Regions from separate parts of the Pradoshia sp. Z4_20 genome, predicted to be linked through region 1. Evidence: riboswitches for the same ligand, from Rfam matches in the RefSeq annotation. Region 1 holds a riboswitch; each other region holds the start of a gene.

What was found. Region 1 has a riboswitch for S-adenosylmethionine ahead of AC4BHP_RS02170 (methionine biosynthesis PLP-dependent protein). Riboswitches for the same ligand answer to the same signal wherever they lie in the genome.
Region 2: another riboswitch for S-adenosylmethionine. It lies ahead of AC4BHP_RS10680 (methionine ABC transporter ATP-binding protein); the one in region 1 lies ahead of AC4BHP_RS02170 (methionine biosynthesis PLP-dependent protein).
Region 3: another riboswitch for S-adenosylmethionine. It lies ahead of AC4BHP_RS14170 (methionine ABC transporter ATP-binding protein); the one in region 1 lies ahead of AC4BHP_RS02170 (methionine biosynthesis PLP-dependent protein).
Region 4: another riboswitch for S-adenosylmethionine. It lies ahead of AC4BHP_RS11945 (methionine ABC transporter ATP-binding protein); the one in region 1 lies ahead of AC4BHP_RS02170 (methionine biosynthesis PLP-dependent protein).

The regions. Positions count from the first base shown of each region.
Region 1 covers NZ_JBZAJD010000001.1:445,092-452,707, reverse strand. Annotated here, with positions in the region: gene AC4BHP_RS02180 (ABC-2 family transporter permease) at 1-1,422, opposite strand, end outside; gene AC4BHP_RS02175 (ABC transporter ATP-binding protein) at 1,426-2,211, opposite strand; gene AC4BHP_RS02170 (methionine biosynthesis PLP-dependent protein) at 2,354-3,454, opposite strand; SAM riboswitch class I at 3,638-3,742, opposite strand; gene AC4BHP_RS02165 (M42 family metallopeptidase) at 3,876-4,919, shown strand; gene AC4BHP_RS02160 (patatin-like phospholipase family protein) at 4,967-5,809, opposite strand; gene AC4BHP_RS02155 (GntR family transcriptional regulator) at 6,015-6,386, shown strand; gene AC4BHP_RS02150 (ABC transporter ATP-binding protein) at 6,399-7,088, shown strand; gene AC4BHP_RS02145 (hypothetical protein) at 7,085-7,616, shown strand, end outside.
Region 2 covers NZ_JBZAJD010000003.1:112,393-120,008, reverse strand. Annotated here, with positions in the region: gene AC4BHP_RS10690 (WapI family immunity protein) at 266-697, shown strand; gene AC4BHP_RS10685 (pyridoxal phosphate-dependent aminotransferase) at 1,044-2,210, opposite strand; SAM riboswitch class I at 2,706-2,812, shown strand; gene AC4BHP_RS10680 (methionine ABC transporter ATP-binding protein) at 2,894-3,907, shown strand; gene AC4BHP_RS10675 (methionine ABC transporter permease) at 3,897-4,568, shown strand; gene AC4BHP_RS10670 (MetQ/NlpA family ABC transporter substrate-binding protein) at 4,589-5,413, shown strand; gene AC4BHP_RS10665 (iron-containing alcohol dehydrogenase family protein) at 5,618-6,721, shown strand; gene glpX (class II fructose-bisphosphatase) at 7,017-7,616, shown strand, end outside.
Region 3 covers NZ_JBZAJD010000006.1:116,025-123,640, reverse strand. Annotated here, with positions in the region: gene AC4BHP_RS14175 (YrzE family protein) at 1-1,468, opposite strand, end outside; SAM riboswitch class I at 1,698-1,809, shown strand; gene AC4BHP_RS14170 (methionine ABC transporter ATP-binding protein) at 1,932-2,951, shown strand; gene AC4BHP_RS14165 (methionine ABC transporter permease) at 2,969-3,619, shown strand; gene AC4BHP_RS14160 (MetQ/NlpA family ABC transporter substrate-binding protein) at 3,637-4,506, shown strand; gene AC4BHP_RS14155 (M20 family metallopeptidase) at 4,563-5,771, shown strand; gene galE (UDP-glucose 4-epimerase GalE) at 5,945-6,973, shown strand; gene AC4BHP_RS14145 (carbon-nitrogen family hydrolase) at 7,111-7,616, shown strand, end outside.
Region 4 covers NZ_JBZAJD010000004.1:100,519-108,134, reverse strand. Annotated here, with positions in the region: gene AC4BHP_RS11950 (O-acetylhomoserine aminocarboxypropyltransferase/cysteine synthase family protein) at 1-1,043, shown strand, start outside; SAM riboswitch class I at 1,138-1,249, shown strand; gene AC4BHP_RS11945 (methionine ABC transporter ATP-binding protein) at 1,363-2,394, shown strand; gene AC4BHP_RS11940 (methionine ABC transporter permease) at 2,391-3,059, shown strand; gene AC4BHP_RS11935 (MetQ/NlpA family ABC transporter substrate-binding protein) at 3,073-3,906, shown strand; gene AC4BHP_RS11930 (YuzK family famiily protein) at 4,189-4,341, shown strand; gene sufC (Fe-S cluster assembly ATPase SufC) at 4,701-5,486, shown strand; gene sufD (Fe-S cluster assembly protein SufD) at 5,504-6,808, shown strand; gene AC4BHP_RS11915 (cysteine desulfurase) at 6,808-7,616, shown strand, end outside.

The sequences.
Region 1 (7,616 bases):
CAATATAATTGTATATGTCCTGAACGACAGGACTGCCATTATAAATAACGTAAAGAGACCAATCAATAGATCCCAAAAGATAGCACTTCCATATATAAGAATAAATAGAAAGCTATATGCCAAATAGATGGGAAGAACATACTTGGCCATAACCGCATTCCATGTACCTATAAAGATAGACTTAGCACTCTGTAATGGAGAGGCCCTGTATATCCATGCTCCTTTATATGAATCGGTATATCGGAGTGCAATAGCAATAGTTGGAATCATAAGCGCACTGAAATAAATTGTATAATAACCGCTGCCATTTTGAATACCTTTCCATCCATTTTCCCCGAATTGATTGAGTAGTGTAATAAACGGAAAAATAATAACCATTCCAATAGATGGATATACCTTCAGTTTAAACGCCTGTTCGTTTTTCATGAGGTTTTTTGCGAAATGATAAAAGACTCGTTCTTCTTTATTTCGTAATAGGAACATTGAAAAATGACTGCGTTTCTTTTTCGATAAGGCTCCTGTATGATTAGTTAACTTTTGTAAATACTGCTCAAAGTTTTGAACATTTTTAATATAAATAATGACAGAAACAAGCGGTACAATTACAGCCAAGCTGATTAAGAGAATATATTGCCATGCAAAATTCCCATTTAGTATTACCTCAAAGGGAGCGGCATACCAAATAGGCGCAAGAATATAGCTCCACCAAGTTGGTGTAAATTCTACTTGCCTATCTACAAGGTCAAATATCCTTACCGTTAGTTGATAGCCAACAATCATTAAAATAGACAAGGAGATTTGTACATAACTGATAAAATCCTTTAATTTCTCTCCATCAAAATACTTTAAAATAACCAAGTAGATTAAAGCAGTAAGCAAGACTATCCATATATCAATCAATATAATGACCAGCAAAAATAACAGACTAAAGCCAATTCCTTGAGTAACAATAGCAGCAATGAACGCAGGCGCAATAAAAATAAGGGTTATTGTGCCAAGGTAAATAATAATATGTATCAGCTTTGCCACCGAGACCGTTCTCCCATCAACCGGTCTAGACAATAAAATAGACTGATCCCGTATATCAAGCATCACATGGGAAAAATCAGATATTAAAGATGTAATGATAAAAAACATAAATACCGCAAACAACATACTCATTTGGAAAAAATAATTTTCACCCATAATAATAAAAGGAATCAGTATTAGACCCATAAGCGCATAAACCCATAAGGATTTTAAAAATTGATTTGAATCCTTACCTGTATTTCCAGACCCATCATTCATCAAAGTTGGAACTCTTCTGGCATCCATTGTAAGCTTAACCTGAAGAATTCTTCTCATAACCGGATAATCAATTCCCATCCACTGAAAGAGCTTTTGTCCTCTATCCAACACACGCAAACTCATAAATTTTTTCATCTATTAATCCTCTTTAACAACAGATACAATATCTTCGGCAATTGAACGATGCTGTGTAAAACCAGTTAATTGGTTAAAAATTTCTTCAAGAGTTCCTTCCTTGCCAACATCCTGTAATTCTGCAAAGCTTCCATCTGCAACAATCCTGCCTTCATGCAGTAAAATAATTCGATTGCTAATTTTCTCGACGACATCCATGATATGTGAGGAATAAAAAATAGTTTTTCCCTCGCTTGCCAGCAGTCCAAGCAATTCTTTAATGACCATAACGCTATTCGCGTCGAGACCGCTTAAAGGTTCATCTAAAAATAAAATATCCGGATTATGAAGAAGGCTTGAAATTAATAGAACCTTTTGCTTCATCCCTTTTGAATAACTATTTATTCGTGAATCATACATTTCTTCAATATTTAATAGCCTCATTAGTTTAAAAGCCTTTTGGTCAGCCTGCTCATAAGATAAGCCATAAAGCTCACCTATAAAAGTCAAATATTCACGTGCAGTCAATACATCATATAAATCTGCCAATTCAGGCACATAGCCAATTCTATTTTTATAGGTAATCCTATCCTCAGAAAGCTCTTTATCAAAGACCTTCACTGAGCCTGTATAGTCTGTAAGGAGTCCGAGCAATATTTTAACTGTGGTAGTTTTCCCCGCCCCATTGGGACCTATATAGCCAATAATTTGTCCCTTGTTTACATCAAGATTAATTCCTCGAAGTACTTCTTTCGATCCATAATGCATTTGAAGATTGCTAATAGAAATCACCAGTTCAGCCATTTTCATTCTCCCCAAAGACCCATTTTGGTATAGTATATCAAAACGGGTCGTTAATTTGCATAATTTTCTAATTTATCCTTTTTAGGTATTACTTCTGGAATCCTTCATGATGCACCTAAATGCCTGTAAAGTTCAAATTTCTAATAACCTAAACCGATAATGATTCAAAAGCTTGAATAAGATCATCAATCAAATCATTCGCATGCTCTATCCCAACAGAATAGCGCAGCAAACAATTACAGACTCCATTTTGTGTACGCACTTCCTCAGGGATATCCGCATGTGTTTGTGTAGCAGGGTACGTCATTAAACTTTCTACTCCACCCAGACTTTCAGCAAAAGATATGATGCGAAGGCTTTTTAAAAATGGATTGATCCATTCCTCTGATTTCAGCCGGAACGATATCATCCCCCCTTTACCAGGATAAAGGACATCTGTCACTTCTTCTCTTTCTCTTAAAAATCGGCTGATTATCTTAGCATTTTCCTCATGCTGCCTCATCCTTAGGCTCAATGTTTTCATTCCCCTCATCACAAGCCAGGAGTCAAATGGCGGCAGTACAGCGCCTGTTGCATTTTGATATTCTTCTAGGCGCGCACCAACCTCTTTACTCTTTGAGACAATTAATCCAGCCAATACATCATTATGTCCTGCTAAATATTTGGTGGCACTGTGGACAACGATATCTGCTCCCTGCTCAATCGGTCTTTGCAAAATGGGTGTATAAAACGTATTATCCACAAGGAGCAGTAGATTGTTAGATTGGGTCAGTTGAGCAATTTCTTTAATATCCATTTCCTGCATAAGCGGATTTGTCGGTGTTTCTATAAAGAAGGCCTTCGTATTTTCCGTAATGGATTCAGCGAAATCTTCATATGTATGGCAATAGTTAAACTTGATGCCATACGTCTTCCATATTTGCTCAAATAACCGATATGTCCCTCCATACAGATCGGCAGAGACGGCTATTTCATCACCTGGAGAAAATAAACATAGCAATGAGTGAATGGCAGCCATACCTGAACTAAAGGCAAATCCCTGTTTACCACCCTCTAGCTCGGCAATTGCTTCCTCTAATAATTTTCTGGTTGGGTTTCCTGTTCTTATGTAATCAAACCCTGTTGATTCCCCTATTCCGTTATGGCGATAGGCTGTGGAAAAATAAACTGGCGGATTAACAGTACCTGTTTGTGTTTCACTTCGATTGCCTATTTGAGCTAAGAGTGTTTCGATTTTAACTGTTGTCATATGTATGACCCCTCTCTCTTTATTAATCCCCGAAATACAGTTACTCTGATTTACCTTCATCCGGCTCTAATTTGCCATCAAAGTTACGAATTACTTACATCCACTCATTTTCCCAGTGAATAAAAATATGCTTAAAAACGAAAAAAGTCTTCAAGAAGAAGACTTTTCATTAGAGTGAGTCCCTTCTTATCGGCCAGGAATGATTGTTCCTGCAGGAATTAGCACCTTTCCATATTGGCGGTTGCTGAGACTTCACAGGGCCTGTCCCTCCATCTCTCTTGATAAGATTTTTCAGAATATTTATTTAACTATAAATTTACAGTCCTACTGCTAAAAAAGCAAGTTATTTCTGCCTTTATTGTCCAACTTTTTAACAAAGGTATATAATAAATCTATACATAAAAAGGAGTGATTCGGAACCATGAAAGCCAATGGCCAGGAAATTTTCCAGTACATAAAAGACCTTGTATCCATTCCAAGTCCGAGCGGCTATACAACGGAAGTAATTGATCATGTAGCACAGTTTTTACAATCTCAAGGAATACCTGCAGTAAAAACAAATAAAGGTGCCCTATTGGCAACAATCAAGGGACAGGATGATTCAAAGCACCGTTTTCTAACAGCCCATGTAGATACATTAGGTGCTATGGTGAAAGAAATCAAACCAAGCGGGCGTTTAAAATTATCGATGATCGGCGGATTTCGTTGGAATTCTGTTGAAGGCGAATATTGTAAAATCCATACAGCTGAAGGTAAAACGTTTACAGGGACGATTCTTTTAAATCAAACTTCTGTCCATGTTTATCAGAAAATGGGAGATATTAAACGCGAGGATGCAACGATTGAAGTTCGAATTGATGCTGTGACAAAAAGCAAGACGGATACAGAAGGTCTAGGTATTTCTGTAGGTGATTTTGTTTCCTTCGAGCCCCGTGTTGAACTGACAGACAATGGATTTATTAAATCCCGTCATTTAGATGATAAAGCGAGTGTCGGCATACTGATGTATATCATTAAACAGTTAAAAGAAGAAGGCATCACTCTCCCCTATACGACCCACTTCTTAATTTCAAATAATGAAGAAATAGGCTATGGCGGAAACTCCAACATTCCTGCTGAAACTGTTGAATACCTGGCTGTAGATATGGGAGCAATTGGAGAAGGACAATCTACGGATGAATACAGTGTTTCCATTTGTGCAAAAGATTCTAGCGGACCCTATCATTATGGCCTGCGTCAGCATTTAGTCGAATTGGCAAAGCAACACAAGATTGATTACCGTGTAGATATATATCCTTTTTACGGATCTGATGCTTCTGCTGCCATCCGTGCCGGCTATGATATCATACACGGATTAATTGGACCCGGCATTGATGCTTCACATGCTTTTGAAAGAACCCATATCAGCTCTATTGAATATACTGCCCAGTTAATCTGGAATTACTTACAATCAGAATTAGCCTAATTTCATACTAAACGTTAACCCATCACCATTTAAGTGATGGGTTTTTATTATAATAACCGTTTGATTTTTCCATAAGCAGCCTTGGCTTCAGCATATCCTTGATTGTACAGCTTTTTCAGCTTTTTAGGGTTACGCTCAACACGGCTGACATCTGATTTCACTAATGGACGAATAATGACGACAAGTCCCTTTTCTTCTTGTTCCTCCAAATAGCGGATCGTGTCATTGTAAACGATATGCCGTTTGCGAAGAGCCTTTAGCAGCCCTTGATAGTTCTTATATTTTCTTTTTCCAAGCCAATCAAGCGACGATGCTTTCATATAGCCTTTATTCCCAGTAAGCACAACGATATTTTTCGTATTCCCGTCTGCTTGAGATTTTTGTATCGGTATTGGATCGGCAACACCGCCATCCAGCAGCATTCTTCCATCATAAGAGATTTCCGGAGCAAAAAAAGGAATCGAACTGGATGCGCGCAGAATCGTTGTAATATCTTTTATTAGGTGCTCTTTTCTATAGTATACAGGTTCGCCTGTTACGCAATCTGTAACACCCACGACAAACTGTTCCTTTGCTTCACAAAAAGCCTTTATATCAAATGGGACCAGTTCATTTGGAATTTTATCAAAAATAAAGTCCATTCCAAATAATTCACGTTTCTTCAGAAAACGTTTATAGGATAGGTATTCCGGGTGTGAGACATAATCGATATTCGCCGCATAATTACGGTCTATTTGCCGTGCAATATAAGAAGAGCCATTACATGCACCAGCTGAAACACCAATTGTATATGGCACATATATATCCTGTTCCATCAAATACCTCAGAACTCCAGCTGTATATAGCCCTCTCATTCCGCCACCCTCTAGAACCAGGCCTGTATTATGCATAACAAGTAAACTCCTTCCCCAGAGAATCCTTATTATTTTGCCATGACCCTTCTTAAATAATTACACGTTTTAAAACTATTTCAGGGAATTTTTTACTATCCTATTGACAGTTTTAGTGTATTAACTGTATAGTACACATATCAAGTGTATGAACTACATAGTACACACACTAATAATTGGTTAAAAAGCCATAGGAGATGAATTAATGAACATCATCTTTAATAACCGGGATCCTGTATATTTACAAGTTGTCCGTTACTTCAAAGAACAAATAGCGACCGGTCGGCTTGCAAGCGGAGAGGAGATTCCTTCTCGACGTGAGCTTGCCAATCTTCTAAAAATAAACCCCAATACTGCTCAAAAAGCGTATAAGGAAATGGAGGAACAGGGATTGATTCACACAGAAAGAAATTTCCCAAGCCGGGTCACAACCGACAAGGTCATATTGTCAAGCGTTCGTCAGGAACTCATTGTTGAAGCCGTTGATACCTTTGTTCAGGCAATTAAACCGATTCAATTACCAGTAGATGAACTGTTGAGTATTGTCAAAGAAAAATATAATGCGGAACAAGAGTAAGGAGGGGATTTCATGTTAGAAGTAAAAAATGTAACGAAAAAATTTGGAAGAAAAAACGTATTGGATGATGTATCATTCACAGCCAACAAAGGGGAAATCACGTGTTTAATCGGTATAAACGGTGTAGGTAAAACAACGATTATGAAATCCATCATGGGCCTTACTCCTATTGATGGTGGAGAAATTCTTATAAACGGAACTAAAAGAACGAAGGATACGTATGAGAAAATCACATTTATTCCAGATACGTTCACGATGCTTTCGAACTTCACCATTATGCAGGCAATGGATTTTATGAATGATTTTTATGAGAGTTGGAACCAAGATCGCGCCGATGAATTATTGAGCTTTTTCAAATTGGATGAAAACATACGGATTTCAACATTATCTAAAGGAAATACCGCGAAAGTGAATTTGTTATTGGGATTGGCTCTGGATGTTGATTATGTTCTTATGGATGAACCATTCTCCGGTATCGATATTTTCAGCCGTGAACAAATAGCAGATGTCTTTACAAGCCACCTGATTGAAGACCGCGGTGTTATCATCACAACCCATGAAATCAACGATATTGAGCACCTCATTGATAAAGTTGTTTTGTTAAATGACGGAGTCGTTTATAAAGAATTTAATGCAGAAGAAGTTCGAAATAACGAAGGTAAGTCTGTCGTAGATGTAATGAGAGAGGTGTATAGAGGATGAATCGCTTTTTTAAGCTTGTGAATATGGAGTTAAATCGATTTACAAAAATTTTATTTGGATTGATTATTGCTGTTTTTATTATACAAGTTGCCGGGTTAATCATTGAAGCTAACATCTACATGAGTGACGCTAATAAATCATTAACGAATGGTGTCCCTATAGAAGTCTTTATTGAAGAATTTGGTTATTATGGCATGGACAATTATGTGAATTCTATTTGGTTTAATGGTCCGATTGCCTTATGTGCAGGTGCCATCTTCTTATATATCTTTCTAATTTGGTACCGTGACTGGTCAGGTAAAGGATCCTTTATCTATCGTTTATTAATGATTCCTACATCAAGAATGAATATTTATTTTTCGAAATTAACAGCTATAATGCTACTTGTACTCTCACTAGTATCTATCCAATTGATACTCCTTCTAATTGAATCAAAAATTTTGAAATGGTTTATATCAGCGGATTATTTACATGAGGTATCGATTGGCAGCTTAATCAAGGGATCTCAATTTATTACGGTTATTCTCC
Region 2 (7,616 bases), on a different contig from region 1:
GGTGCTTTTATGCAAGTTAAAAAAGGACTTACCATCCGAATTGTAAATTTCAATCCCAACGACGTTTTCAAAGAATTAGTTGATTTTGCTAACAAACATGGTATTCCATATTCTAAAACGAAAGATTATATAATTATAGAAAAATAGTCTTATTCCCTAACGAGGGCAAGGGCTGGTTGATCAGCTCTTTTTTGCTATTCGGTTAAAGGAACAGATTAGTACAAGATGACCAAAGCTAATAAGTTATAAAATATGAGGTGGTAAAATGAAATTCCATCTATTGGGAGAAAAAGCTAAAGTAGAAATAGATATCATAGCTCGTGAATATCCGAATAGCTTTGATTATTGGGATGGAAACTGGGTTATTTCAAACGTGAAAGTTGAAATCCCTGGATATTATGTTGATTTTATTGCTAGTTTAAGAACTGATGACATTAGGGATTTTTTAAATGATTTGAAGTTAATGAATAAGGATTTATCGGGTAAAGCTATATTGAAAAATTTAGATAGCTTTATTTATTTTGAATGTGAAATGGATAAGTTGGGGCATATAGAATGGTCTGGAGAGACTTGTTATCCGACAGGAAGTGGTGCTGTAGTATCCTTTGAATTTGTATCAAATCAATCATATTTAGATGATTTGATTAAAGAATTAGAGAATATAATCTCTCTATATCCAGTTATAAGTAAACCGTAGCTATTGTATTAACAGGTCAATAGCAGAAAATCAAGGCTGTCAGTTGACGGTCTTTTTTTATGCTCCCCATTAGGTAAGACAGTTTGAAAAATCTGGCTTACCTAATGGGGAGTTTTTCTGTGCTCAAAAAAAAAGAACGCTGTATTGATCACATGGGGCGATTGATTTTGGGGCACAGTAAAATAGAATAGTATTATTAAAAAAACGAATTTTAAAAGAGGCGTTAATAGCATCTGTAACAACGTTATCAATAGAGATTGAGCGGCAGAACCCCTTAGAATTCAGGGTTCTGCTTTTATTATATTCATTGTTTACTAGACAGGGAGCAGTTCAATACCGCAGTTGTTTAAGTGAATATTCCTAGCTTTCCAATACGTTCAATAGCTTCTATTAGCCGGTCTTCGTCTACTAATAAGCCGACACGAATGTAGCCTTCTCCGTATTCACCAAAGCCTTTTCCTGCTGCAACGGCTACATCTGCTTTTTCAAGCAAATAATCAGCAAAGCTCTCGCTCTTAAAACCGGCAGGGACAGGAAGCCAAGCAAAGAATGAACCAGTTGGGGCTTCGACTTTCCAGCCGATTTTATTGCAAGCGCCAATGAGGGAATTTCGTCGTCGTTCATAGCGTTCGATAAGCTCTTCTACGCAGGATTGCTCCCCTGTCAAGGCTGCGATTGCCGCTTTTTGTACAGCAGGGAAGAGGCTGACGTAAAGATGATCTTGAATGAGATTGAGTGCTTCGATGATAGCTGGGTTTCCGATAGCAAAGCCAACACGCCAGCCTGCCATATTGTAAGTTTTCGAGAGTGTGTACATTTCAATGCCGACTTCTTTTGCACCCTCCGTTTCAAGAAAACTGATAGGTTTTTGTCCATCAAAGCCAATAGCTCCATAGGCAAAATCATGAAGTACGGTAATGTTATTTTCTTTTGCAAATGATACTGTTTTTTCAAAAAAAGCATGATCTGCGGTAGCTCCGGTAGGATTATTTGGGTAGTTTAAATACATTAGCTTTGCATGGGTCCTTTGTTCTAAAGGGATGCTTTCATAATCCGGCAAAAATTGATTATCTTTTGTTAGTGGAAAAGTTTCATAGTTTACGTTTGCTAATACAGCTCCAGATAAATAGTCGGGATAGCCTGGGTCTGGCAAGAGCATTAGCTCTCCATCGTTGAGCAAGCACATTGGTAGCTCAACTAGTCCGGCCTTCGTTCCAAAAAGGATGGCAACTTCAGTTTTAGGGTCAACCTCGACGCCATATTGCTTGTGATAAAATTGTGCTGCCGCTTCTTTCAACTCTTCCAAACCCCGAAATGGAGAATATTTATGAGTTTGTGCATCTTCAGCCGCCACTTGCAGGGCTTTGACGATATGCGCAGGAGTAGGTTGATCAGGATTTCCTTGTCCGAGATTAATAATGTCTCTGCCTTCAGCTATAGCGCTGTTAACTTTTAGGACAAGTGTTGCAAAAAATTGGACTGGCAGTTTTTTTAAGCGTTCTGAATATGTCATATAATTCACCTTTACGAAGAGAATATAGTTTTGAATATTTAAATAATAGATAAAATTCTATAACCTTTATTTAGAAATGTCTATAGTGAGCTGAAAGAATTTGAATATAGCGGTAGTAAATGGTTATTAGATTTGCTGAGTCATAGATTATAGGGGAACGTTTGATGAAGTGGGTGTGGTAGCTTTTTCAGAAATGATTGTTTTTCGGAAAATGTGAAATGTGGAGACTATACATTAAATGAGCTTGTTTGGCAGATGAAAATAGTGAGCGATGAAAGTGTTATTCAGTCGGCTTGCGAAAATGTAGAGTTTTACATTATCGTCAGTTCAGCCCTACGAAGAAGAATGGGGAGTTTTTTAATCCGATGTATGTGGATTGGAATATTTTATTGAAATTGCAATGATGAAAGCGGTTCAACAGTTTACGTCAAAAAGGTTTTTGTTGACAGACTATTCTGAAGTCTGTAATATCATAAACAAATCAAATAAAGCTATAGCTTATCGAGAGCGACCGAGGGACTAGGCCCTATGACGTCCGGCAACCCCCTTAATAGGGAAGGTGCCAATTCCTGCAGAATGTATTACATTCTGAAAGATAAGTCGAGATAGATGTATTTCGATGCCCCTTTCAGATGAGAGGGGCATTTTTGTTTCAAAAAATGTGTAGAGATAGAGGTTGGCATATGATAAAAATTCAGAATGTTAATAAGATTTACAAAACTAAAAGCGGTATAGTAAATGGAGTTGACAACGTTTCCTTAACAATTAAAAAAGGCGAGATATTCGGGATTGTCGGGTACTCAGGAGCAGGTAAAAGCTCGCTGCTACGCTGTATTAATTTGTTGGAGCGTCCAACATCGGGAAATATCACAGTTGATGGAATTGATCTGGCTAAGTTGAGAAGCAAGCAATTGCGTCATGCACGCTTAAAAATCGGGATGATTTTTCAGCACTTTTATCTTATTAGCCAGAAAACAGTTTTTGAAAATATAGCTTTTTCTTTAAAGGCAGCAAAAGTGCCGCAGACTCAAATACAAGACCGAGTAGAAGAACTGTTGAAAATGGTCGGATTAGCTGAAAAGCGTGAAGTGTATCCTTCGCAGCTAAGTGGGGGACAGAAGCAGCGTGTAGCGATTGCAAGGGCGTTGGCGAATAACCCGACAGTACTCCTTTGTGATGAGGCGACTTCAGCACTAGATCCGACGACAACGAAATCAATATTGAATTTGTTGAAAAAAATCAATAAGGAGCTCAATATTACGATTGTGTTGATTACACATGAGATGAATGTAGTAAAGGAAATTTGTAATCGAATGGCGATTATGCAGGATGGCAAGGTCATTGAGGAAGGCTCGGTGTATGATATTTTTGCTAAACCCCATGCCGATCTTACGAAGGAATTCATTAACAGTGTTGTTTCGTTCGATATACCTGACGCTATTTACCAAAGTTGCAAGGGTCCGATTGTCAAGGTGACGTTTAGGGGAACGGTTGCCGGTGAGGGAGTCATATCGGATACGCTTCAGCAATTTAATGTAAAAGGCAATTTTCTTCATGGCTCAATTGAATATATTCAGGAATTGCCTTTAGGTATTTTTATCATGGAGCTTCGCGGACAGAAGGAAGAGATTAATAAAGCGATATCTTATATAGAAAGTCGAGAGGCAGAAGTGGAGGTGTTCCAACATGGGCTTTGATTTCAACCACTTTATAGAGCTTATTCCTGAAATTAACACAGCATTTTTGCAGACGATTTACATGATTTCCATTTCTTTAGCTGTCGCAATCGTGATTGGTTTACCAGTTGGAATTCTATTATATGTGACAGAAAAGGGTTTATTTTGGGAAAACAAAACGGTTCAGAGGATATTAGGATTTGTCGTCAATTTGGTCCGATCAATACCATTTATTATTTTATTGGTTGCTCTTATGCCATTGACCGAATTTGTTGTAAAGACAACGATTGGACCAACAGCTGCTAGCGTATCGCTGTCAGTCGCAGCTATTCCGTTTTTTGCGAGAATCGTTGAAACGTCTTTACGAGAAATTGATAAAGGTGTTATTGAAGCCGCGATAGCAGCTGGTGCGACACCGTGGATGATTATTAAGGAAGTACTATTGCTCGAAGCGAGATCAGGTATCATTTCGGGTATTACACTTACATTAATTAGCTTGATTGGGTTTTCTGCTATGGCAGGAACGGTCGGTGGTGGCGGTATTGGTGATTTAGCGATTCGCTATGGGTATTATCGCTATGATAATACCATTATGATTGCAACTGTTATTATTTTAATCGTATTGGTTCAGGTTATCCAACTTGCCGGTGATTTCATCGCAAAAGTTATAGATAAAAGATAATAGAAAAGGGGAATTATTTCATGAAAAAGGGGTTAACAGCATTTATTTTATTCTTAGTGGTAGGTACATTGGCAGCTTGCAGCGGCAATGAAAGCATTGAGGATGCAAGCTCAGAGTCAAAGGATATTAAAATTGGAGCTACTTCTGGTCCTTATAGTGATATGGCAACGAAAGCAATCAAGCCAGGCTTGGAAGAATTGGGATACAAAGTAGAAGTGGTGGAGTTCAGTGATTATATTCAACCGAATAAAGCGTTAGATGGTGGAGATATTGATGCGAACCTTTTTCAGCATACTATTTACTTGGAAAACTTTGAAAAAGAGAACAGCATGGATTTGACAGGGTTAATTAAAGTACCGACTGCGCCGATGGGTATTTATTCAAACACGTATAAATCTTTGGATGAAGTGAAGGACGGAGCGACGATTACAATTCCGAATGATCCGGTAAATGCAGCTCGCGCATTCAATACACTTCAAGATGAAGGATTAATTGTAGTAGATGAAAATGCAGAACCCCTTAAAGTTTCTGAAAAGGACATAATCGAAAACAAGAAAAACTTAAAATTCCAGCCGCTAGAGTCAGGACAGCTACCTCGATCTATTGACAGTGCAGATTTATCAGCAGTACCAGGAAACTTCGCATTAGCTGCAGATATGGACTTATTAAGTGCATTAGCGCTTGAGAATATGCTTGATCCATATCGAAATTTAGTGGCTGTAAAGGCTAATAATGATGATTCACAGCTAGCTAAGGATATTTTATCAGTGGTAGAATCTGATGAATTCGAAAAAATAATCGATGAAGAATTTGTCGGCTTCGGCAAGCCTGAATGGATGAAATAATAAGAAAAAATGTCCTCAGTTCTCTCTTTGTTTTATGTATAAATACTAAGGCTGTATATCCCTTAGATTAAACAACTAATTCGTAAACAATACAAAACCATAGAAGGAGCATGGCGGGTGTAAGGTTAGACATACAGAATATATAAAGATAACACTTCCCACTTTATTAATGTTTTTAACAGCAAATAGAAATGAGTGATGAAAATGACTGTTTTTTCAGTTCATGGTGCTCCAAGTGAATATATTTTGAAAGATAACGCTTTAGATTTATTGGAAGCTAAGCTGCTGGAACGCAATCTCTACAGAGTTCTTGTGGTTCGTGGCAAAAAGTCCTGGGAGGCAGTAAAGCCGTATTGGCCGCAAATGGCAGAGGTAGAATTGGAAGAATATACGTACGGAGGCGAGTGCTCATTTGCCGAAATCGAGGCGGTTACTAAGCTGGTCAAGCATCATTCATTGGATGCGGTAATAGGTGTCGGAGGCGGAAAGATACTCGATCTTGTTAAGGCGGTTTGCGATGCGACTGAAAGGCAGTCCATTCTCATTCCGACATTGGCATCTAATTGTTCGCCATGGACGCCTTTAAGCGTTATATATGATGATTCCGGAGCTTTCATTCGTTATGATATATATCCGGTTTGTACCAGTCTGGTGCTAGTGGAGCCGCAAATTTTAGTTGATGCTCCAATAGAAATGTTAATTGCCGGTATTGGAGATACTCTTGCGAAATGGTACGAAGCGGATGTACAGATGGCTGTAATTGATAATAAGACTGTTCCACTGCAAATTGCTCATTTTGCTGCAAGAGAATGTAAGGATTTATTGCTAAAATTCGCCCGTGGAGCTGTTGAAGCTGCAAAGGCTGGGGAAGTAAATGATGATTTCGTCAAAGTAGTGGAAACGATTATTATGTTTGGTGGCATGGTTGGGGGCTATGGTGATTATTACGGTCGAATTGCTGGCGCTCATTCGATTCACAATGGTTTAACGGTACTTGAAGAAACTCATCACGCCTTGCATGGTGATAAGGTGGCATATGGCATTTTAGTTCAGCTAGTGCTGGAAGACAAATGGACAGAAATTGAAGAGCTTCGACTGTTTTATGAGGAGTTGGGCCTTCCATTATCCTTAACAGATTTAGGTGTGGAAGATATAACGGAAGCGCTGATTGCTGAGGTTGCTGAAAAAGCAACAGTTACGGGTGAGTCGATTCATGTAATGTCAATTGGATTGGTTACAGCTGAGAGGGTAGTGGAAGCAATTCAGAAGTTGGAGCAATTTGTTTGTGAGAGTGAGAAATCTTGCTAAAGTTGTTTACATAAACGGTCATCATCCACTCTAGGAATTAGAAGGTGTTTTAGGATTAGTTGAATGTGCAGGTTTCTTAGTAGACAGTTAAAAAGCTGTCTACTTTTTTTATTAGTCGTTAGCAATAATGTTTATGAAAACAGCCTTATCTTTACATGTAAATAAAGTTGTTTTTTCCTAATTAAAATGCTTATCTGGCTGCATAGTTTATTACCAAAATTATAAACTTGTTTATTTGTATAAATGAACCCTAAAATGGATAGGGAAATTTACTATTAAACGAAGGAAGTTGATTATGGAATTCACCAAGTATGCGAGTAAGAAACACACCGTACAGCAAATTGCAGAAGATCTGCTACATGTTACTCAACAGGCAGCTATTGCTTCATATCCCTGGATAGGAAAGGGAAATAAGATTGAAGCAGATGGTGCAGGGACAAGGGCTATGAGGCATCATTTAAATACAATCGATATGTGTGGAAGAGTCGTAATTGGTGAAGGAGAAATGGATGAAGCGCCAATGCTTTATATCAATGAAATGCTGGGAAATGGGAACGGTCCGGCAATTGATATAGCTGTTGATCCGGTGGAAGGTACTACGTTAATGTCTAAAGGGAAAAATCATTCAATGGCTGTGTTGGCTGCTGCGAAAAGTGGAAGCATGCTTCATGCTCCTGATATGTATATGAAAAAGATCGCAGTTGGGCCAAATGCAAAAGGATGTATTAATATAAATGCCTCCTTAAAAGAGAATATGCAATCAGTTGCGAAGGCCCTTGGAAAAGATGTAAGAGAATTGACCATTATGATTCAGGACCGCGACAGGCATAGTACTTTAATGGCACAGGTTCTCGAACTGGGAGCGAAGTTGAAGTTATTCTCTGATGTTGATATA
Region 3 (7,616 bases), on a different contig from region 1:
TTTTCTTCTCAACACTTGTGGAGGTGCCGTTAACCGTTCCGCCGCCTTTTTGAAGTGCTGTTTTGTATAGCTTTAAGGCTTCATTTGGCGTTGACCCATATGCTGTTATTTCAGGATTGGCAGCAGATACAATGAAATAATTTTGTAGGAATCCATTTGAATCCAGGACTCCTGTTAACCAACTGGCTTCACCGTAAAAATTATAGATGATGGGCATTTCTCCTTCCCATTTCTTTTCTATAAACTTCTTCTCGATAATTTGCAGGGCACCCTGTGAATCCATGTAGGATTCCTCCATATTACCTGTATAATAGACAGCTTTACCTGTCCTGGAATTTGTGAGCGCATAGCCGAGCATAGAATCGACGCCTTCTTTAGGACTCGTGAAATCAGTGAAATAATACATATCTCCATTTTCATCAAAGATCGGACTTACATTCGCTTCGGTACCCTCATCAGAAGGCAGTTTAACATCTGATTTTCCAAATAGGCTGTTCCAATAGCCATGAATATAATTTCCGAAGTAGCTGTTTTGTGTACTGACGACTTCTGGTGCAACGGCACCATCAATAAATTCGGGCGCTTCAGAAAGGGAATAAGAGTTGGACTTCCCAGTTTTGGCATCCATCACCACAACACCTTTTACCTTAAAGCCATTTCTGGCAGAGACAAAATCACCATAAGAGCGAATATAAAATGGCGCGCCATTATCATCTACTTCAAGCTGTGAATCCCCATAGAATATGTAGGATGGATACTGTAGACGAATACGGCGCTCTGTTTCTTTATTGAAGAATGCAGAAGGAGTGTAGATCATTTCTGCATCAACAAATTTTGGGTTGGCTGATGAATCTGTAGCACTCAATATAAAGTAACCAGGAGTTTCTTTCCCTTTCAGCCATTTGAAGAATCCTGAAAATTCGACTGGAGCAATATAAACATACTCACCATCTACTTTTTGGATTTGTAAATTCCCTAATTCGTAGTAGCTCGTATTTGGTACCTGGCCAAATGCTTTTTTCATTTTATTGCGCGCGTATTGAGGAGGCACGCTGGCCGGCTTTTTATTTTCATCAAATGTTTGAATTTCTTCTTTGATGTCCATTTTAGCTATAGTATACTTTTCATCGGCATTGAACAGAAATGCCGTTAAAAAATAGAGACCGACAAGCAAACTACCTGCAAATAAAATACCCTTAATGGTTCTCTCCATACCCGTAGCAAGCATTGAACCCAGCAAGGTTAGTATGATGACAAAAATCCAAAGAGAAGAGATAGTTTGATCCAATAGGGTGAAGTAATAAAATAAAAATGCTCCAATCGTGATTAATGCAGCTAAGCTGACAAAAACAAGCAGTTTTGTTTTCCCCTTCATATGGATACGTAATTTTTCATTATTTTTGAATGGCACAAGAATAAGTGCCGATATAATCCCAATGATAATGGAATAGATGAAGATATTTCCCACAAAGTACCCCTCCTTATTTTTTCTATAATTTACCTTAATATCCTATACGAATAACTGGCCAAAATGATTCATGAATTGGAAATATTCATGAATTTTAGTTGCTGTAACTTGATTTAGGATATTCTTTATTATAAATCAAAAATATTTTAAATATTATAAATTATTATTGACATTGCTAAACAAGATAGGATATAGTTGGAAACATCAAATTTAATTGAATAGCAAGCGATTCTTATCGAGAGAAGTGGAGGGATTTGGCCCTATGATACTTCGGCAGCGGATTTTTACTATGGTAAAAATACTGTGCTAATTCCAACAAACATCTGTTTGAGAGATAAGAGGAAGCTTTAAGCGAACATATTTCTACTTGTCTTTTTATGTATATGTTCATACAAAGCCTCTTCTGTCTAATGACAGAAGGGGCTTTTTGCATTTCGAATTTTTTAGGCCTGGAGGAGAGAACATGATTGAGTTTCGAAACATAAAAAAGTCATATCAAGCAAATGGTCAAAGCGTAGATGCTCTGAGAGGCGTTCATTTAACGGTTGAAAAAGGGGATATTTTTGGAGTGGTAGGATACAGCGGGGCCGGGAAAAGTACACTTTTGCGTTTAGTTAATATGCTTGAACGGCCTACTGAGGGGGAGGTCCTTGTGAATGGTAAATCGTTTGCCAGTCTCAAAGCAAAGGAATTAAGGGCAGAGAAAAAGAAAATCGGGATGATCTTTCAACATTTCAATTTACTTCAATCTAAGACGGTATTTGATAATGTAGCGATTCCATTGATACTATCCGGCGTTCGTAAAGAAACGATTCAAAATAGAGTTCGAGAATTACTGGAGTTCGTGGGGTTATCAGCTAAGGGTCGAAGTTACCCGGATGAATTGTCAGGGGGACAGAAGCAGAGGGTTGGAATTGCGAGAGCTCTGGCCACGAATCCATCTATCCTGCTATGTGACGAAGCTACATCGGCATTGGATCCGCAGACGACCAGGGATGTTTTAGAGCTATTGAAAAAAATAAACCGAGAATACAATATAACAATTTTGCTTATTACACATGAAATGTCGGTGATTAAAGAGATATGCAATAAGGTCGCTGTCATGGAAAATGGGAGGGTTGTTGAGCAGGGTCCTGTTCTTGATATTTTTTCCAAGCCAACCACTGAGGTTGCCAAGCGGTTTGTTAGAACAGTCATTCACGACGAGATTCCGCAGAGCTTTTTGAAATCCTTAAAGGAGAATAAACCAGCAGTTTGGAAACTTAATTTTTTGGGATCTTCGTCTGGCAAGCATCTACTTTCAACAGTGGCGAAAAGTTTTGATGTCCATTTAAGTGTTCTTTCTGCCAATATTTCTGAAATACAGGAAACCCCTTTTGGGAATTTAATCGTTGAGGTCATCGGTGAAACAGAAGAAATAAAGAAGGCGATCCAATACATAGAGAGTGAGGATGTGCTCTTGCAGGAGGTTAAGCTATCATGAATGAACAGTTTTTAGGAATGGAAATTACACTTGAACAGTTACTGATTGGATTCAGTGACACACTCTATATGGTTTTCTTCTCCTTACTATTCGCGGCCGTGATTGGATTGCCTTTAGGGATTTTACTCGTCATAACGAGAAAGGGTCACATTCTGGAGAATAAGTGGGTGTTTAATATATTGAACCCAATCATTAATATTTTACGCTCGGTTCCCTTCATTATTTTATTGGTGGCTTTGATTCCATTTACACGATTGGTTGTTGGATCGGCGATTGGAACGAATGCCGCCATTGTACCGCTTGTATTTTATGCAGGTCCTTATATTGCCAGATTGGTTGAAAATTCATTATTGGAAGTTGATAAGGGAATTATTGAAGCAGCTCAGTCAATGGGCGCGACTGAATGGCAGATCATTTTTCGGTTTTTAATACCAGAGGGACTTAGCTCTCTTGTTTTAACCTTTACAACAGCAACTATTGGGCTGGTTGGAGCCTCAGCAATGGCAGGGGCAGTAGGAGCTGGAGGAGTTGGAGATCTTGCCCTCACCTATGGTTATCAGAGGTTTGACACTAACACCATGATTGTAACCGTTGCGGCACTGGTAATCATTGTACAGCTTTTACAATCCATAGGTAATACGCTGGCTAGAAAAATAAGAAGACGATAAAGAAGGAGATGGAAAAAATGAAAAAACTTTTTCTTACTATTTTAATAATTGCATTTACTGTCGTAACAGCAGCATGTGGAAGCGATTCGAAAGGCAGTGCAAAAGAGGGCAGCTCTACCATTAAGGTTGGAGTAAGCAGCGGAGACACAAGAATATGGGATTATATTGCTGAACTCGCTAAGGAGAAGGGGCTCAATATAGAGCTTGTAAAGTTCAGTGATTATATTTTGCCGAATACAGCTCTAAATGATGGCGAAGTGGATGCTAACGCATTCCAGACCATTTCTTACTTTGAAGAACAAGTGGAAGAAAGAAAATTAGATCTTGAGCCACTAAGCTCTACTGTTATTGCACCAATGGGAATCTACTCAAATAAGCATAAGGATTTAAAGGAATTGCCTGATGGGGCTAAAATTGCTGTCCCTAATGAAGGTACAAATCTTGGCCGGGCGCTACTTCTTTTGCAGGAGGCTGGCTTCATTACACTAACAGATAATTTTGATGGAATAGGCTCTTTGGAAAAAATTAAATCAAATCAAAAAAATATTAAACTCGAACTGGTAGCTGCCGGGAATACACCGCGTTTTCTTGAAGATGTAGATGCATCTATTATAAACAATAACTTTGCGGTTGAGGCAGGATTGACATTAAAGGATGCCTTGTTCCATGAAAGTGCAACGGCCAAACCATACATTAATATTATCGCTATAAAAAAAGGGGATAAAGACCGCGCTGAGCTAAAAAAACTGGCAGACATCTATCATTCCGAGGAAGTGGAGGATTTTATCCTTAAAACATTTAAAGGAAATACCATTCCGGCTTTTGTTTCAATAGAAGAATTGGTTAATTATCAGGATGCCTGGACCAGCCCGGCAGTCGATCAATGAATTACTTCGGATACTAACATAGGTATAAGATTATTAGAGAGATTGGAGGCAGAGCAATGATTAAAAACGAAGGTCGCATTTTTCATAAAGATATTATCAATGAATATATAGATCAGCAGAAAAACAAATATATAAATATAAGCCACCAAATTCATGAAAATCCAGAAATAGGGAATGAAGAATTCTTTGCATCTGAAACACTGACCAAGGTATTAATCGATGCTGGCTTTGAGGTAACAAATGATATTGCTGGCCATAAAACTGGATTTTTAGCGAGGAAATCATCCTCAAAGCCGGGGCCTACGATAGCTTTTCTTGCCGAGTATGATGCGCTTCCTGGCCTTGGCCATGCATGCGGCCATAATATCATTGGCATCACCAGCGTAGCGGCTGGAATTTCGCTTGGTTTAGTACTCGAGGAAATAGGGGGAACGGTACTTGTTTACGGTACCCCGGCAGAAGAAGGGGGTCAAAATGGAAGTGCGAAGGGCAGTTATGTAAAGCATCAATTGTTTGACGGTGTGGATGCAGCTATTATCATTCATCCTTCTGGTCAAACGAGAACAACTCAGCCTTTCTTGGCTGTTAATCCCCTTGACTTTCATTTTTATGGGAAACCGGCGCATGCTGCGGCAGCACCAGAGGAAGGGATTAATGCACTTGATGCGGTCATCCAGTTATTTAATGGGATTGGCGCATTGAGACAGCAGCTGCCGACAGATATAAGGGTTCATGGCATTATTCCAAATGGAGGAGATGCACCTAATATCATTCCTGATTATGCCTCTGCAAGATTCTATATTAGAGCTTCAACTTGGAAAAGTTGTGAGGAAATATCGGAAAGGATTATTCAGATTGCCAAAGGTGCGGCGTTGGCAACCGGAGCCGATGTAAAAATAGAAAGATTTCAAAATGAAGTTCATGATTTCGTTCTGAACACGGCTCTTGATGAGGTACTTCGAGAAGAACTGGCAGCTCTAGGTGAGGAGGTTGTACAGGGTACGCGGAATGCATCCGGTTCAACAGATGCAGGAAATGTAAGCCATGTTGTTCCGACAGCGCATCCTTATATCAAAATTGGTCCGAATGATCTAATCGCCCACACAAAAGAATTTAGAGAGTGTGCTATATCAGAACTTGGAGACCAAGCCGTCATTACTGGTGCAAAAGCCTTGGCCAATACAGGTTATCGCCTTCTGACAAATCAGTCGTTACTGCAGAGGATTAAGGATGAATTCCTTAAAGCTAAAACAAGTGATATTTAAACAAGCCTAAATATCGACTTGCGGCAATATAAATTGAGTATCCACTGCCCTGTTCTTCTTTTAGTATTTTTAACTCATAAAGAAATTAAGTACCACATAATTCTAAATAAGGTAAAATTAGTGTATGTGTATTTCTAATTACCAATCGTGAGAAACAGGGGAGTGGATCATGGATGGCGATACTCATTACAGGTGGTGCTGGTTATATAGGCAGCCATGCGGCAGTTGAATTCTTAAAAGCGAATTATGATATTGTGGTGCTGGATAATTTCTCTAACAGTCATGTGGAAGCAATTGAAAGAGTGAAAGAGTTAGCTGGTAGGAACTTTCCTTTCTATAATATAGATTTAGTAGATAAGGAAGCTGTTGACCAATTGTTTGCAAAATATGATTTTGATTCAGTTGTCCATTTTGCCGGTTTAAAAGCAGTTGGTGAGTCCATTTCGATGCCTCTGAAATATTATGAAAATAATGTGACGGGTACCATCAGACTATGTGAAGTTATGGCGAAGCATCAGGTGAAGAAGCTGGTATTCAGCTCTTCTGCCACTGTATATGGTATGCCGGATCGGGTACCGATTGATGAGTCCTTTCCATTATCAGCAACCAATCCATATGGCCGTTCAAAATTAATGATAGAGGAAATCCTGTGTGACTTGCATGTTTCCGATCCAGAATGGAGTATCGCCTTGCTGAGGTACTTCAATCCTATAGGAGCTCATGAATCAGGAAGAATCGGTGAGAATCCAAGTGGTATTCCCAATAATTTAATGCCATATATCACACAGGTTGCCATTGGAAAAAGAGATAAATTATCCGTTTTTGGCAGCGATTATGAAACTCATGATGGTACCGGTGTTCGCGACTATATCCATGTAGTCGATTTAGTGAAGGGCCATTTGAAGGCATTGGAATATCTGCAGGGTAGATCTGGAGTAGAAGCATTTAATCTTGGAACAGGAAACGGATATAGTGTCCTGGACCTGGTGGATGCTTTCGCAAGTGTTAGCGGAAGGAAAATCCCTTACGAATTAGTGGAACGGAGGCCCGGTGATGTGGCTGTTAGTTACGCTGATTCCGTAAAGGCCGCAAAGGTACTGGTCTGGAAAGCAGAAAAGAGTCTGAAGGATATGTGCGCAGATTCATGGAAATGGCAAAGGCAAAATCCGAATGGTTATGATCAGACAATTATAAATTCTTAGTGAGAATTGGATGATGGAGTTGATGATTAAGCCCGATTCCATTTTCATTTACATATTGGGTAAACAGATAGCATCAAAGTTGCTATCAGCCATGTATTGAAATAACCTATTTAATAGAAGAGAGAGGGGGAAGCCACCTGAAAATCGCCTGTGTACAAATGGATATCGAGTATGGAAAGCCAAATGAAAATTTTAAGCATGTAACAGAGTCTATATCTGAGGCGGCCCAGAATGGTGCGGATTGTATTGTGCTACCTGAAATGTGGAATACAGGCTATGCACTGCAACAGCTGGGGGATCTTGCTGATCTTGAAGGAAAGGAAACGATTAAGCTACTTTCCTCACTGGCCTTAAAGTACAATGTCAATATTGTTGGCGGCTCTGTTTCTGTGAAAACCTCAAAAGGGTATTTTAATAGAATGTATGTATTCAATCGCTTTGGAGAGGTCATATCTGAGTATGATAAAGCTCATCTTTTTAACGTAATGGATGAACATCAATATCTTATAGCGGGACAAAAAGAGAATTTATTTAAGATAGATGGGAACATGAGCGGAGGCCTGATTTGCTATGATATCCGCTTTCCCGAATGGGTAAGAAAACATGCTTTGGCGGGAGCAAAGCTTATATTCGTAGTGGCAGA
Region 4 (7,616 bases), on a different contig from region 1:
TAACACTCTCAATCCTAAATATTGCGGGAGCAGGTGATGAAATTATCTCTGCGTCCACTCTATACGGCGGAACCTACAATTTATTTGCCAATACTCTCCCTAAGTATGGTATTAACGTAAGGTTCGTGGATCCAAGTGACACTGAAAATTTTAGAGAAGCGATTACATCAAAGACCAAAGCTATTTTTGGAGAAACGATTGGAAATCCAAGCCTGCAGGTTCTTGATATTGAACGGGTGGCGGAAATTGCTCATGAAGCTGGAATTCCGTTAATCATTGATAATACATTTGCAACTCCTTATTTATCCCGTCCGATTGAGTTTGGAGCGGATATCGTCGTACACTCAGCTACGAAATGGCTGCTTGGAAATGGAACCACATTAGGCGGGGTCATAGTCGATGGAGGGAAGTTTGACTGGAATTCATCTAAATTTCCGGGCTTTACTGAACCCGATCCAAGCTATCATGATCTGATTTACAGTGAAGCAATTGGTGCAGCAGCATTTATTGTGAAGGCCAGAGTTCAGCTGTTGAGAGATTTAGGTCCTTCCTTAAGCCCGTACAATGCCTTTCAATTTATTCTCGGATTGGAAACTCTGCATGTGAGGATGAAGGAGCATGTAGCCAATACGAGATTAATAGTTGACTATTTAAAACAGCATCCGGCTGTATCGTGGGTCTTGTATCCAGGAGATTCAGATCACCCTGATTACGAAAAAACGAAGAAATATTTACCCAAAGGTGCTGGAGCAGTCGTTGTTTTTGGAATAAAGGGTGGACGTGAGGCAGGTAAAAAACTGATTGATTCCGTTGAACTGTGGTCCCATGTGGCCAATGTGGGAGATGCAAAGAGCCTAATTATCCATCCGGCAAGCACGACTCATCAGCAACTAAGTGAAGAGGGATTAAAAGCATCAGGTGTACAGGAGGATTTAATCAGACTGTCTGTTGGAATTGAACATGCAGAAGATCTAATTGAAGAATTGGAGCTTGCGATTGAAAAAGCAACAGGTATAGCTTCCACTGAGGTGGTTGTGAAATAAATATTGAACATGCTATGCAGACTTTGGTGTTGACAGTTCTTTCTTCAACATGATAGGATAGCAGACAGTTAGATTTAATTGAATAGTTTAAGTACTCTTATCAAGAGAGGCCGAGGGAAGTGCCCTTTGACGCCCGGCAACCGGCAATCATTTATGATTGAAAAGGTGCCAATTCACACAGGATAATAAATCCTGGGAGATGAGAGAAAGGAACATGTTATAAATAAATCATGCCTTTCTGCCTCCGCAGAAAGGCATTTTTGTTTAACTGAAGTTATTCTTTAATTATAGGTTGATAGAAAGAGCAGGTGAACTTTTCATGATTACATTACGTGATGTATCGAAGACCTTCTCAGGAACATTTAAACGTTCATCAGCTGTCAAAGCAGTGGATCAAGTCTCATTATCTATTGAAAAAGGCGAGATCTTTGGAATTATTGGGTACAGCGGTGCGGGAAAAAGTACCCTCATTAGAATGCTGAACGGTTTAGAGAAGCCAACAGAAGGCAGTGTCTTGGTGGCAGGCAAAGATATGGCTGCTATAAAAGGCGCTGAATTAAGAAAAGCCAGAATGGAAATAAGTATGATTTTTCAACACTTTAATCTCCTCTGGTCAAGGACAGTCAGCGAAAATATAGAGTTTCCTTTAGAAATTGCGGGCGTACCAAGCAAGGTACGTAAAGAAAGAGTGAAGGAACTTGTAAGTCTGGTAGGATTAGATGGCCGTGAAAATGCTTATCCATCTCAGTTGAGCGGCGGTCAGAAGCAGCGGGTCGGTATAGCGCGCGCATTAGCGAACAATCCACAGGTTCTTCTTTGTGACGAGGCGACATCAGCACTTGATCCTCAGACTACAGACGATATTTTGGATTTGCTCGTTGATATAAATAAAAGACTTGGCTTGACAATCGTATTAATTACACATGAAATGCATGTTATTCGTAAAATCTGTCATCGCGTTGCTGTGATGGAGATGGGGAAAGTGGTCGAGAGCGGAAAAGTACTTGATGTATTTAAAAAACCAAATGCTCCGATTACTAAACGATTTGTACAGCAAGTGACTGAGCCAGAAGAAACGAAAGAGACGATTGAGCATTTGCTTGCTGAATATCCGACGGGGAAAGTTGTACAATTATCCTTTATTGGCGAATCAGCTGAAACCCCTGTTTTATCAGAGGTTATCCGCTCTTACAAAATCAATGTAAACATATTACAGGGTAAAATTTCGCAGACTCAGCACGGGTCCTATGGAACGTTATTTATTCATGTAGACGGTGATGCTGCTGAAGTGGCGAAAGCGATTGACTATCTCCACAATCAGGAAATTGGTGTGGAGGTGATTTCAGAATAATGGAAACATTATTACCAAATGTAGTTTGGGAACGAATTTATGAAAAGACATGGGAAACCTTGTATATGACAGGTGTCTCATTAATCGCAACTTTTTTCCTTGGAATTATATTGGGTCTGCTATTATTCTTGACCTCAAAGGGGAATATGTGGGAAAACAAAGTGATTTACGGAATTGTAGGTGCTTTCGTTAACATATTCCGTTCCATTCCATTCATTATTCTAATCGTGTTGTTAATTCCTTTCACAAAGGCATTAGTAGGAAGTATTATCGGTGTCAATGCGGCTTTGCCAGCTTTAATTATAGGTGCTGCTCCATTCTATGCGCGAATGGTTGAGATTGGATTGCGTGAAATTGATAAAGGTGTAATCGAAGCAGCAAGATCGATGGGGGCCACTTCCTTTACAATCATATGGAAGGTGCTAATTCCTGAATCTCTGCCTGCACTTGTTTCTGGTATCACAGTTACGGCAATTGCGCTTGTAGGTTATACAGCGATGGCAGGTATGATTGGTGCGGGCGGACTTGGAAACCTTGCCTATTTGGAAGGGTTTAGCCGCGGACAGACAGATGTCACGATTGTTGCTACTATTTTAGTATTGATTATTGTGTTTATTCTCCAATTTATTGGAGATTTTATAACAAGAAAATTAGATAAGCGCTAGGGAGGAAACCAAAGTGAAAAAGTTATCGTTCATACTTGTTTTAGGATTAACCCTATTATTGGCAGCCTGCGGTGGATCAGGAGATGAATCCAATTCCGGGGACAAAGAACTAAAAACGATTAAAATTGGCGCATCAAATGTTCCACATGCAGAAATATTGGAAGAAGCAGCAACTCTTCTTGAAGAAAAAGGTATTAAACTTGAAGTTGAAGTATTTACAGACTATGTAATGCCGAATAAAGCATTGGAAGATGGCTCAATTGACGCTAACTATTTCCAACACATCCCTTATTTTGAGAGTCAAGTGAAGGATAATGGGTATGATTTCGCCAATGCAGGCGGAATCCATATTGAACCGATTGGTGTTTATTCTAAAAAATACGACAGCCTGGATGACCTACCAAAAGGCGCAAGCATCATTATGAGCAGCTCAGTAGCTGATCATGGACGTATGTTATCTATGCTGGAAACAGAAGGCTTAATAAAGCTAAAAGAAGGCATTGATAAAACTAAAGCAACTGTGGATGATATTGCGGAAAATCCGAAGAATTTAAAGTTTAAAACGGATATTGAAGCACCTATGCTTACGCAGGTTTACAATAATGATGAAGGCGATGCAGTACTGATTAATTCCAACTATGCCATTGAAGCGGATCTTGTACCAGCTGAGGATGCGATTGCATTGGAAAGTGCTGATAATAATCCATACGTAAACATTATTGCTGTTAGATCTGAGGATAAGAATAAGGAAGAAATTAAAACATTGGTTGAAGTTCTTCATTCTAAAGATATCCAGGATTTCATTAATGAAAACTACAAAGGGTCCGTTATCCCATCAAATAAATAATAGACAAAAAAGGTGCAGCTATTCATTTAGCTGCACCTTTTTTATCATATAATAGGTGTATTATAAGATGCTTTTCCAATGAATTATTTTCTTCTCTGGTATTATTTTTCAGGATAATCAAGGATTTCCTAGAAGAAATACGCAATATCACTTTTAAGATGTGCTCAGTGTGGTATATAGACTTTGAGGGTTCTTCTGCAAAGTGATACCCTTATTATAATAAATGGAAAGGAATGATTCATTATCTTTGACAATCAGTTACAGCTTAGAGTAACAGATGAAATGGAAAAAGCGATGAGGCAGTCACATGGAGTTGGCTATGAAGTTTACAGTCAGAATCTTGAAGTGCGTATGAAAGTAGAAGAGAAGCGTGAACGTAGTTATATGAAGAGTAATCAAATCTTAAATGATGTGAATAGAAGAGTACATGGGTAAATGAATCAAGTGATAAAGTGAATAATTCTAAAAGTGATAATCATAAAAACAGGTAGCGGAAGAAAAATCAATTTCTCCTTCTACCTGTTTTTATGTTTTCAATTAGTGCAAAAATGTTACTGCCGTCTTTAAAATCAGGGTGGTTGGTAAAGATCATGCTGGTTCTTTTCTTTCGTGAAAATTAACATTATAATGTCAGTAAAGCTAAGTATTATGTTAAAATATTATGTCCATTTTATGTAATTTTCTCGTTTCAAAAAGTTGAATCTAGATTTGATTTGTTATAAGATTGTAATGAGAATAAATTGAGAATAGAAATAATCTAAAACTTTAGATGACTATATATTGGAGGTATAAGAATGGCTGGTTCAGTTCTTACAATTAAAGATTTACATGTTTCAATAGAAGGTAAAGAGATTCTTAAAGGGGTAAACCTTGAAGTTAAAGGTGGAGAAATCCATGCAATTATGGGGCCAAATGGTACAGGAAAATCTACATTGTCATCTGCTATCATGGGTCACCCAAAATATGAAGTAACAAGTGGTTCCATCACAATGGACGGTGAAGATGTTCTTGAAATGGAAGTTGACGAACGTGCTCGTGCCGGTCTATTTTTAGCAATGCAATACCCAAGTGAAATTACTGGGGTTACTAATGCCGACTTCATGCGTTCTGCTATTAACAGTAAACGTGAAGAAGGAGACGAAATTTCCTTAATGAAATTCATTAAAGAAATGGATAAAAAAATGGATCTATTAGAAATGGATCAAGATATGGCTCAACGTTATTTAAATGAAGGCTTTTCCGGCGGTGAAAAGAAACGTAATGAAATCCTTCAATTATTAATGCTGCAACCAGCCATTGCGATTCTTGATGAAATCGACTCCGGTTTAGATATTGATGCGCTGAAAGTTGTTTCCAAAGGAATCAACCAAATGAGAAACGAAGATTTTGGCTGCCTAATGATTACTCACTATCAACGCTTATTGAACTACATTACTCCAGATTATGTTCACGTAATGATGCAAGGTAAAATCGTGAAATCCGGTGGAGCAGAACTAGCGCAACGCTTAGAAGCAGAAGGATATGACTGGATTAAAAAAGAATTAGGTATTGAAGACGAAACAGTAGGAATTGAAGCATAAGCAATAGGAGGATCGTTATGACAATCGAAACTACATTACTCGAAAAAGATGTTGTATCATCTTTTTCAAAAGCACATAGTGAGCCTGCCTGGCTTGAAAGCTTCCGTTTAGACGCCCTTTCTGCCTCAGCTGAGCTACCTATGCCGAGACCTGATAAAACGAAGATTGATAAATGGCAATTAGAGGATATGAAAGTGAACTCCGTTACAAGCGAGACATTTACATCTATTGATGAACTTGCTGAAGACGTGAAAAAGCTGATCAATCCTGATGAGAACAGAAGTTTGTATGTACAACGAAACAATACAGCTGCTTATTTGACAGTATCTCAGGAACTTAAAGATAAAGGTGTTATTTTTACAGATATCAGGACTGCTGCTAAAGAACATCCTGAACTTTTGCAAAAATACTTCATGACTACAAGTGTTCCTGTAAAAACGAATAAGCTTACAGCTTTACATGCAGCACTCTTTAATGGTGGAGCTTTTCTTTATATCCCACGCAACGTGGTTATTGAAGAACCCATCCAGGCTATCTTCATGATTGATAATGCTGAGACTGAATTATATAATCACGTACTTGTTGTTGCTGAAGAGAGCAGCTCCGTAACGTACGTTGAAAACTATATTTCATTGGTTGACGGCAAAGAGACTATTGGAAATATCATTTCTGAGGTTATCGTCGGCAACAATGCGGTCGTTAAATATGGTGCAGTTGATACATTATCTAAAGATATGAAAACCTATGTAAACCGTAATGCATATGTAGGAAATGATGGACGAGTGGAATGGGCATTGGGCTTAATGAACGATGGTAATACTATTTCAGAGAATATTACAAACCTACATGGTAATGGTTCATATGGTGATACTAAAACAGTAGTGGTTGGTACTGGTAAACAAACTCAAAACTTTACAACTAAAGTTGTTCATTTTGGTAAAAACTCAAATGGATATATCCTGAAGCACGGTGTTATGAAGGATGAAGCATCCTCCATTTTTAATGGTATCGGTAAGATTGAACATGGTGCCACTAAAGCTGATGCTGTACAGGAATCCAGAGTATTAATGCTTAGTCCGAAAGCACGTGGGGATGCAAACCCTATTCTGTTAATTGATGAAGATGATGTAACAGCTGGACACGCAGCTTCTGTAGGCCGTGTGGATCCAATTCAGCTTTATTATTTAATGAGCAGAGGGATCAGTAAAACAGAAGCAGAACGTTTAATTATCCATGGGTTCCTTGCCCCAGTAGTAAATCAATTACCTGTTGAAGCTGTTAAAAAGCAGTTGACTGAGGTAATTGAAAGGAAAGTTAAATAATGATTCCAACGAATATTAAAGAACTTTTCCCAATTTTAAATGAGAAAGTCAATGGTCATTCATTAGTATATCTGGACAGTGCCGCAACTTCGCAGAAGCCAGCATCCGTTATTCAGACTATTGATGAGTATTACAAGCGGTATAACTCTAATGTACACCGTGGTGTTCACACACTTGGAACGATGGCCACGGATGCTTATGAGGGAGCACGTGAAAAGGTAAGAAAGTTCATTAATGCGAAATCCATCGAAGAAGTTGTCTTTACAAGAGGGACAACGACTTCGATTAATACAATTGCTGCCAGCTACGGGAAAGCTAACCTAAAAGCTGGTGATGAAATTGTTATCAGTATGATGGAACATCATAGTAATATCATTCCATGGCAGCAAGTAGCTAAAGCAACCGGTGCGACATTGAAATATATCCCGCTTGGAGAAGACGGTACTATTTCACTTGAAACAGTCAAAGAAGTGATTACTTCAAACACGAAAATCGTTTCAGTTATGCACGTATCGAATGTGCTTGGTGTCATCAATCCGGTTAAAGAAATTGCGAAAATTGCCCATGAAAATGGAGCAGTAATGGTTGTAGATGGTGCGCAAAGCACTCCGCATTTGAAAGTGGATGTTCAGGATCTTGACTGTGATTTCTTTGCCTTTTCTGCACATAAAATGTGTGGACCAACTGGCATTGGTGTCATGTACGGGAAAAAGGAATACCTCGAGAATATGGAACCAATCGAATTTGGCGGAGAGATGATTGATTTTGTGGGATTGCAGGATTCTACATGGAAAGAGCTGCCTTGGAA